2 regions of the Pullulanibacillus sp. KACC 23026 genome follow, and region 2 is predicted to be linked to the other one. Evidence: riboswitches for the same ligand, from Rfam matches in the RefSeq annotation. Region 2 holds a riboswitch; the other holds the start of a gene.
The links. Region 2 has a riboswitch for cyclic di-AMP ahead of PU629_RS18470 (potassium channel family protein). Riboswitches for the same ligand answer to the same signal wherever they lie in the genome.

Region 1 (4,430 bases), 190 kb from region 2:
AATCTATTACAACTAGTGGATTAATCACAACTGCACTTTTTAGCTCTGCAGGTGCAGCAATCGCAGGGGCCGGAATATTAAGTGGTAAAACAGGTGATTTTGTAAGGGACTACCAACAAACTAGTGCATTTGCAAAATTATTAAATATACAATCTGGAGTAGATATTGCAAAAATGGAAATAAAAAACAGATTAGTTAATGATGGTACAGTAGCTTTATTTAAAACATTGGGAGGAACTGCTATAAATACAAGTCTAACTGATACTACGAATTATTTTCTTAATAAATCCTCTGATACAAGAACTAAATAGGATATATTATAGTTAAAAGAGGTGAGTCGTATTAATTGGGTTTATGACATTCTAATTAAAATAATGATTTTACCGCTATTAGTTCAATTTTTAATTTTGATTCCTTTGTTTTTTGTAATGTCACTTTGTATATTTAACCTGTTAAAAATTATAAGTATATTAGTATATCATGGATCAAAAGATTATTATTACGCGAATAACTATGATCCGCTGACAACAAACAAAATTTTGTTAAGGTCACTATTTGTAACATCTTGCCTAATGGGTGGATATTTGGCATTAGAGTTTTTAAATTAGATTTCCTTAATTTATATCTCGCTAAATAATATATTTGAGGAATTTTGTAGTATATTGCTCTATAATCTTAATGTGTGTAGCCTTTGATGAGAAGGTCAGCCAATTTTGCTGACCCAGATTGTAGACAAAAGGCGCTTCATTTTTGTGAAGTGCCTTTTGTCATCCTTTATGTCGCCTATTTTAGGCCAATTCTGGACTTACCCAGGTCCAATTGGCCATTTTCTTCAAATTTATGGCAGCGAAAGTAAGCATCGCTTGCATGGCCAATTTTTTTAACCCTCTTGGGTTGTCCATCGCATACCATGCTTTTCTTTGGCATCGGCAAACACGCGTTCAATGGATTCTTTGCGTTTGGCATAGATGTGCTTATTTTCTTGCGTGTGACGAAGGTGATCGGCTTCCTCTAGATAAGGTTCCCAAACATGTCGTTGAATCAATTTCTTATGCTCCATACTTTGGGTACAGGAAGAAAGTAGAGGACAGGATTGACACTCCATAGGGTTTGAAAAATATTGGCGGTAGCCTTCCTTCGTCGTGGTTGAATAGGGGAGCATCTGCCCTTGCGGACAAATATAGGCATCATAATATTCGTCGTAGACATACTCTGTCTTGCGCATATAACCTTCTTTGGTTTTGGGGCGTGTATAAGGTAATGCAGGTGTCATGTCATTCGTAAAGAGATAGTGTTATCGAAATGGCTTTGTGTTAGGTACGATTGTCACCCCGGGGAACACACATGATAGTGCAATCTTTGAAGATTTGGTTGAACAAGTCATAGAAAAGCATGGTAAACCTAAGGTTGTAGCCGCTGATGCTGGATACAAGACACCTGCCATTGCAGCTGCCGTATGGAAAGAATAAACAAACTGCTTGGTTCGTTCATCCTTCACATAATACCCACTCTCAGGATCTGTTGTGCTTTCTTTAATTTCCTTGGCCGCTTCCTTTTCAAATTTATCCGGAGTAAAAGGCTTTTTCAGCATGGCTTCAGGACCAACGGTTAAATGCTTTGCCGAAAAGTCCATTTGGCATGGCCGTCAATTGATCCACTTAACACTTGGACCGAGGCCAATAAGCTCTGTAATCCCCGATTCAGGTCCATAGGCAACGGATGAATATAAATCAGCCGAAAGAATTGGAAGGGCTATAAACCAAATTAATTTATTATGCTGGGCATTTAATTCCTCTGTTCTCATAGGGCGACCGATTAATACACGCTTAATACTAAAAAAGTTTGATATGGCAAACCATAGCCCTAAAACGGAAAGAATAATCAGGAAAAATTCAATTATATGTATATGAGATTGAATCACGAAGATTCTCCTCCCTATAAATAAAATTACCGATAACTTATTTTTGGCTTTTACTTAAAAATTAACTATTCCTTTATTTACCTGCCTCTTTAAACGTTTAAAAAACAAAAAAACACCTAAAATTAGGTGGTTCGTTACCTCCTTTACTTTGGCCGACGAAGTTAGCTGACGGGTAGGATGGCAAAGAAGAAGAATACATCCCTTCTACAAAATTGTAGAATTAACCCCAAGAGAAATTGGGTCCTCCGTTCTCGTATGAGACTAGGCATTGTTTATTTACTTATGTCGTTGATGTTACTCCGAAGTAGTCAAACTGTAAAGAACTAATTTTTCATTTCAAATAGTAATCAACTAAGTTTTTCACACTCAAATCTTGATTTGGATGTCCAATAACCCTGAAAGCTAATTTGGTATTTTCGTCAAATATTACATATTCATATTGATCGATAGGGAATTCAACATGATTATATAGTTCTTCCTTTTCCACTTTACCTTCCCTTGCTATTTCCCTTAATTTGAAAACTTTTCTTTCGAGCCAATCCTGTCTTTTAAAGCCAGCCCTTGGTTTAAACCAATATGTTATTTTGACTTTAGTAAATGTTTTCTCGTAAAACCAATCTCCAACAACAGCAAGTTGATCTTCATCAAGATCTTCTAATATTAATTCAATCCCTACCTCAGGAAACTTTATTTTATCCGCATTAATATTCTCGTCTTCAATTATTTCTACAATAGAATGCTTAAAGTTGTCTTTCGTTTTTGAGTTTATATAAATCTTTTTTTAAACATAGTAATATCCTGGCTTAACACCAATCCCTATGCAATCAATAAGGTTAGACTTACCAATATTATTTTCTCCAATAATTGTAGTAAATGGTTTTAGTGGTATTGAGAACCCCTTTTCACCAAAATTTCTATAGTTCCTTACACTCAATTTTGAAATTTACACAAAAAGCCCCTTATGTTTTTATAATTTACATCATTAAACTTCTACAAAAAAATATAAAAACATCCAAATTTTAGGTAAAAAACTAATAAATAATAAATCAACATTGAAAAGTAACCAACTCTGCATTTCTATAAATTAAATTGATAACCTGGCTTGAATTTCTTGCAGGTCCGCCCGCCCTTTTTACTTTTTTGATTTTAATAAAATTGATATTTTATATCAACAGAGATAAACCTATACTTCCACAAATAAACTATGCATTTTTAGTGTTTTCCCGTTATATTTTTTTCAATTCATACATATTTACAGCAGTACTACATCAAACTAACATTTAATCTGGTTGAAGAGGCTTGGTAATTATGACAATTGAAAACGAAATATACAATTCAATTGAAAAAAACGAATCGGAACTAAATCAAACTTTCAATAATTGTACTGACTTTGTCATCAAGAAAATTCAGTTATCCGAGATTCCTTGTTTCGTGGCTTTTTTTTCCGGGCTTGTCGACACTGAACAGTTAAATAACTTCTTAATACGGCCTATCATGGAAAGATCTCAAGAGAAACAGCCTTCTCCGCTTCCACACACCCTCCGAAAAAATAAGGAGAAACATTTAGAATTAATGCAGCAATTGAAAAGCGAACGGATTTCTCTTGAAAAAATTATGACAGTACATAAATTACGAGAAGCGATTCAACATATCGCAGACGGCAAAGTGGCTTTCTTTATGGATGAATGCCCGATTGCTCTTATTTTGGACATCGGCAATTCAATTCAACGTTCACTCGAAGAACCGAAAACAGAAGTCTCATTGCGGGGCACCTACATCTCTTTTATTGAAAAATTAGATATAAATATTGTGTTAATCCGCCAGATTATTCGTTCTCCTGCTCTTAAAGTTGAAAGCATGACCATCGGGACAATGACTAATACTCCTGTCGCTATGCTATATTTGCAAAACGTCGCTCCGGATTCATTAATACAGGAAACCAAGAGACGGTTGAGCAACGTTAAAGTGGACAGTATTCAAGACACAGGAAATTTGGCTGAGTTGATTTCCGATACACCGTATTTCCTATTCCCACGACTGTTGACTACAGAACGTCCGGATACTGCAGCATCGTCGTTGCTCGAAGGTAAAGTCCTCATCTTGATGAACGGAACCTCCAAAGCACTTGTGGCTCCGACTAATTTCTGGGCACAGTTGCAAACGGTGGATGATTATTATTCCGGTGTATATGCAGCTATTTTCATGCGTTGGATGCGATTTTTTTTCACAATGATCACCTTTTTGCTTCCGGGCTTATTCGTAGCTTTCACCTCTTTCCATACTGAAATGATTCCGACCGATCTAGCCCTGACCATCACCGCATCGGAAGAACAGGTTCCTTTTCCAATTGTGGTTGAAGTATTTACAATGGAGATCATGTTTGAAGTAGTAAGGGAGGCTACTCTGCGTATGCCGAGAATGGTCGGCCAATCGATCGGCATAATTGGCGCTTTGATTCTCGGTCAAGCTGCCATTCAGGCAGGAATTGTGTCGGCTCCGGTAGTTATTG
Region 2 (4,430 bases):
TCTTATTAGGGCAATTCGGTCCAGTTTAGAGTCGGATAGCGAATTCTCGTTACGCTCATCCGAAATAGGCGTAACGTCATTCCGTTATTTCGGCATTCCGGCCGAATTCGCGGCGGATAGCGAATTCTGGTTACGTCTAGCAAATTTTCGTGCAACGAGGGGATAAAAAATGGGATCAATAAAAGGGTTGCCATATAATCAGTATCTCTCTGATTTTTGGCAACCCTTTTCATGCAATCAGCCTGTAAGGATATTTTCTTTTGGGTAGCGAATGGGGGCATCGTTTTGTTTGGCAAACGATATGGCTAGTGTCAGCGGTCCTATTTTACCAACAAACATGACTAGAATAATAACGATTCGTCCAATCCAGGATAAGTGACTCGTCAGGCCCATAGTTAATCCAACCGTACCAAAAGCGGAAATGGTTTCGTATAGAATTTCAATAAAAGGCGCTTTTTCAGTAATGTTGAGAATGAAAACAGCGACAAATATTAACAAGAAGGCAAGAAAACTAACCACAAGTGAACGAATGACAATGGATGGCGGAATGGACCGCTTGAAAACAACAATCTCTGATTTTCCTCTTAGAAAACTAAGAACGCAGAGAAGAATGGCAATAAAGGTGGTTAATTTAATCCCACCACCAGTTGATCCGCTTCCTGACCCAACAAACATGAGCAGACACATCAAAAACAAAGATGATGGGTGCATGCTGCCGATATCAATCGTATTAAATCCTGCCGTTCGGGGGACGGTTCCCTGGAAGTAGGCCGCCCAAATTTTTTCCGGCAATGTTAGTTTTCCTAATGTATTTGGATTATGGTATTCCATTATGAATATTAAGAGGACTGATATGACGTTAATGACAAGTGTTCCGATCAGCATCAATTTGGTTTGCAGGCTCAGGTCTTTAAACCGTTTTTTTGTCCATAAATCAATTAGAACCGTAAAGCCTAACCCTCCAATAATGTATAATAATGAGATCACAATATTAACCGTCGGGTCCCCAACAAATTTAGTTAAGTTATCTGACCAAGTGGAAAAACCGGCGTTATTAAAGGCAGATATGGAATGAAAGATAGCGTTATAGATCCCGTTTCCCCATCCCATTGTCGGACCCCATCTTAAGGCTAAGAAGAAGGCGCCGATTGATTCGATGATTAGAGAATAGGTGAGTAAACGGCGGGCAAGATAGATGATGCCGCCAAGTTCTGTTTGGTTAATGGATTGCTGCATAAGAATCCGCTGTTTAAGCCCAATCTTTCGCCCGAGAAGGATAAAGATAAAGACAGCAAAAACCATGATTCCAAGACCGCCTGTTTGAATTAAGAGCAGGATGACGATCTGTCCAAAATAAGTGAAAGCTTCTCCCGTATCAACCACTGCAAGCCCTGTAACGGTCATGGCTGATGTCGAAGTGAAAAGGGCGTTTAAGAAGCTGATCCCATGTGTGGTTGAAAAGGGCAGCATTAAAAGAAGAGCGCCAATCAGAATAATTAAAAAATAGACAGAAGTAATAATTTGCGGCGGGCTGAGATTCATAACCTTCAATCGATTAAGCATAAATTAGACACCCTCTTTTTCGAAACGTTCAATGTCTCTATTATGTCCAATGACAACCAGAACATCATCCGCTTGAATCCGCTCATTAGCAGAAGGCGAAACTTTAATTTGGTCCTTTGTCTTAATCGCTACAATCGTACAGCCAAATTGGGCGCGCGTATCGAGTTCTACTAGAGATTGGTTGGCTACCTTTTTACTCGCAATCACCTCAACAATGCTAAACTCATCAGATAGCTCGATAAAATCTAATATCTTATCCGAAGTAATGTGATGGGCAATCCGCCTCGCCATGTCACGTTCAGGATGGATAATGCGGTCCGCTCCGATTTTCTCAAGAACGCGATGATGATAATCGTTTTGGGCTTTAACCCAAACATTTTTGACACCCATTTCTTTTAACAGAAGAGTTGTTAAAATGCTTTGTTGCAGGTTATCACCGAATGATACGATGACGTAATCGAAATTTCGAATTCCAATCGATTTTAAGACATTCTCCTCGGTTGTATTTCCTTGTACAGCATGAGTGGCAATCGACAGGTACTCTTCGACACGATCTGGGTCTACATCCACTGCCAGTACTTCAACACCATAGCTGTGCAGTTCAGATACTAAACTCCCGCCAAAACGTCCAAGACCAAATACTGCATATTGTGTGCGCTTATCCATAGTCGTCTCCTTGGTAAAAAAATAGCTTTACAAGATCCTTATTCATTCATTTGAAAGCCAGCTTATTTTAAAAAAGGTAATGGTATTTACCACCGTTTTGAGCCGTTGAAACCACGCCAAAAAACCACAGAGAAAGACTCTGTGGTCAACTGTCAGATCACATGGGTTTCTCTTAATACACGCTTACGAGGGTAGCTGTCGGATTCGGGACTATTAAGAGTATCCCTACCTTCTAAGCATCGAAGGATTCACCCCAAGTGATGTTCGTTTCATATCACAAAAATAATGGTTTCCCCGTTTTCAAAAAAAGAAATTAAGCGTTGCTTTCAATCACACTACTATGTTACTTTCCTCCCCCTGTTTTGTAAAGAGGAATTATAATAGATATGTGAAGCGAGGACTGAAACGCGGGGACGGTTCTCTCGTTTCTGAAACAGGAGAACCGTCCCCGCGTTTTTTTCGTCCCCGCGTTTTCGCATTTCATTTAATTAAGCTTTTTTTGGGGGAGAGGAAACTCATTAATCCAATTGTCATGACAAAGGCCCCAAAGACAATAATGACTTCATAGATATTTTGTTCGATAAGGGCTTCGACGAACAAGTAAGAGATGATCATCGAGGAGATCGGTGATGTAATCCATACTTTTATAATTCGTTTGACAATATCGGATTTCCAGATGTTGAGTCCATCTCTAGTCGTGCCAATCCCGAAAATAGCCATGGTTGTGGCTTGAGTCAGCGGTACGGGTAAGCCAAAAATAGAGGCGATGACGACAAGTGTACCGCTCGTCAGTGAGACCATACTGCCTTGCAGAAGGGAGAGCTTTGTTATTTTTTTGGCATTGGTGTCTAATACCTTTCCTCCAAGTGCAAAAGCACCTAATGCGACAAATAATCCACCCCAAAGAATGGCGGTCGATTTGTCGATTAGTCCTGCGCCGACCAATGGACCAACGGCATTTGCCACATTATTCATTCCCGCTGAAAAGGCTTCGTAACAGCCCGATAGGATCAATAGGACGATAAGAAATTGAGAGGCTTTCTTTGCATTTTTGAATGTGATCAGCCACTTCTCTATGTAAGGTGCCAGTTTCCCAAGAAGATAGGCACAACAAAAAGCTAAAAAGGGAAGGGCGATCCAAACGACCACAATGAAAAGAATATAGCTTCCATAAATGGCTTTGCTCGCTATTCCAACACCTACAACCGCGCCAACGGTTACTTCACTGGTCGAAAGGGGGATACCTAATAAATTAGCCAAAAATAAGGTCAGACAAGCCGACACTAAAATAATAATAGTTATTTGACTGGTAAGGACTGTGGAAGGAATGAGTCCTTTACCAATAGTCTTCACGACTTCCCCTCCGCCAAAGTAGGCACCAAGTAAGACGGATAGACTGGCAAGCAGCAAGGCGATCCATCTCTTTTTTATGGCTCCCGCTCCATAGGCGGCGCCCATTGAAGCTGCGGTACCGCTTGCACCAATATTTATAGCAAAAAACAGTGAAATGATAATAGCGATGGTCGTCAGTGTCACTGAGTATCCCTGCTTTCTAATTCCGAGTAAACCAATAAGGTTAATGATAATAAGATAGCATGAACGGAATTGAATGGCTAGAAAATAATCTTAAATGACAATAAATTAATTGAATCTTAATAATGGTCAAGCGTTAAATCGATTATAATGGACTACAAAGAAGACGCAGACATCCACTTTTTCCCTCGGCCTTTTCGCCTGGCTTAACTGTGGGAGAGTTTTAAGTGAATCTAAAGGAGAGACTGGCATCCTGAAATTTTTTTTTTAGGACAATGAACTTTATACTTATTTAGGCTGTCTTATTATAGAAGACAAAGCGAGGAGGTTAGTTCATGAAGAAGCCTACCGTCTTAATTTTGTATGCCAATTATGGGGCAGGGCACAAGAGGGCAGCTGACGCAATCGAAGAAAAGCTGAAATTGGCCACTGTTCACCATAGGGATGCGATGATTATTCACAAAACCGATTTTCTTGGCCAAGCCTTTCCTCTAATTGACCAATTTATGAGGAAATTATATATACAGTCCTTTCATTGGGCTAAACCATTTTATAAGAAGTTGTATTACCAAACAAAAGACTTACCTATCGATTCTTCGGTCACGTCCCTTTTTACCTATTTAGGCAGTCTGAAACTGGAGGCTTATATTCGCCAAATGAAGGCCGAT

Region 1: another riboswitch for cyclic di-AMP. It lies ahead of PU629_RS19380 (hypothetical protein); the one in region 2 lies ahead of PU629_RS18470 (potassium channel family protein).

The regions. Positions count from the first base shown of each region.
Region 1 covers NZ_CP119107.1:4,186,838-4,191,267, forward strand. Annotated here, with positions in the region: gene PU629_RS19365 (leucine-rich repeat protein) at 1-311, shown strand, start outside; partial or broken gene PU629_RS19370 (transposase) at 789-1,267, opposite strand; partial or broken gene PU629_RS19375 (transposase) at 1,305-1,445, shown strand; partial or broken gene PU629_RS22665 (IS5/IS1182 family transposase) at 1,450-1,591, opposite strand; gene PU629_RS19380 (hypothetical protein) at 1,646-1,921, opposite strand; cyclic di-AMP (ydaO/yuaA leader) riboswitch at 2,057-2,199, opposite strand; gene PU629_RS19385 (hypothetical protein) at 2,253-2,408, opposite strand; gene PU629_RS19390 (AAA family ATPase) at 2,703-2,855, opposite strand; gene PU629_RS19395 (spore germination protein) at 3,230-4,430, shown strand, end outside.
Region 2 covers NZ_CP119107.1:3,992,140-3,996,569, reverse strand. Annotated here, with positions in the region: gene PU629_RS18475 (TrkH family potassium uptake protein) at 238-1,563, opposite strand; gene PU629_RS18470 (potassium channel family protein) at 1,567-2,229, opposite strand; cyclic di-AMP (ydaO/yuaA leader) riboswitch at 2,394-2,559, opposite strand; gene PU629_RS18465 (sulfate permease) at 2,710-3,765, opposite strand; gene PU629_RS18460 (MGDG synthase family glycosyltransferase) at 4,098-4,430, shown strand, end outside.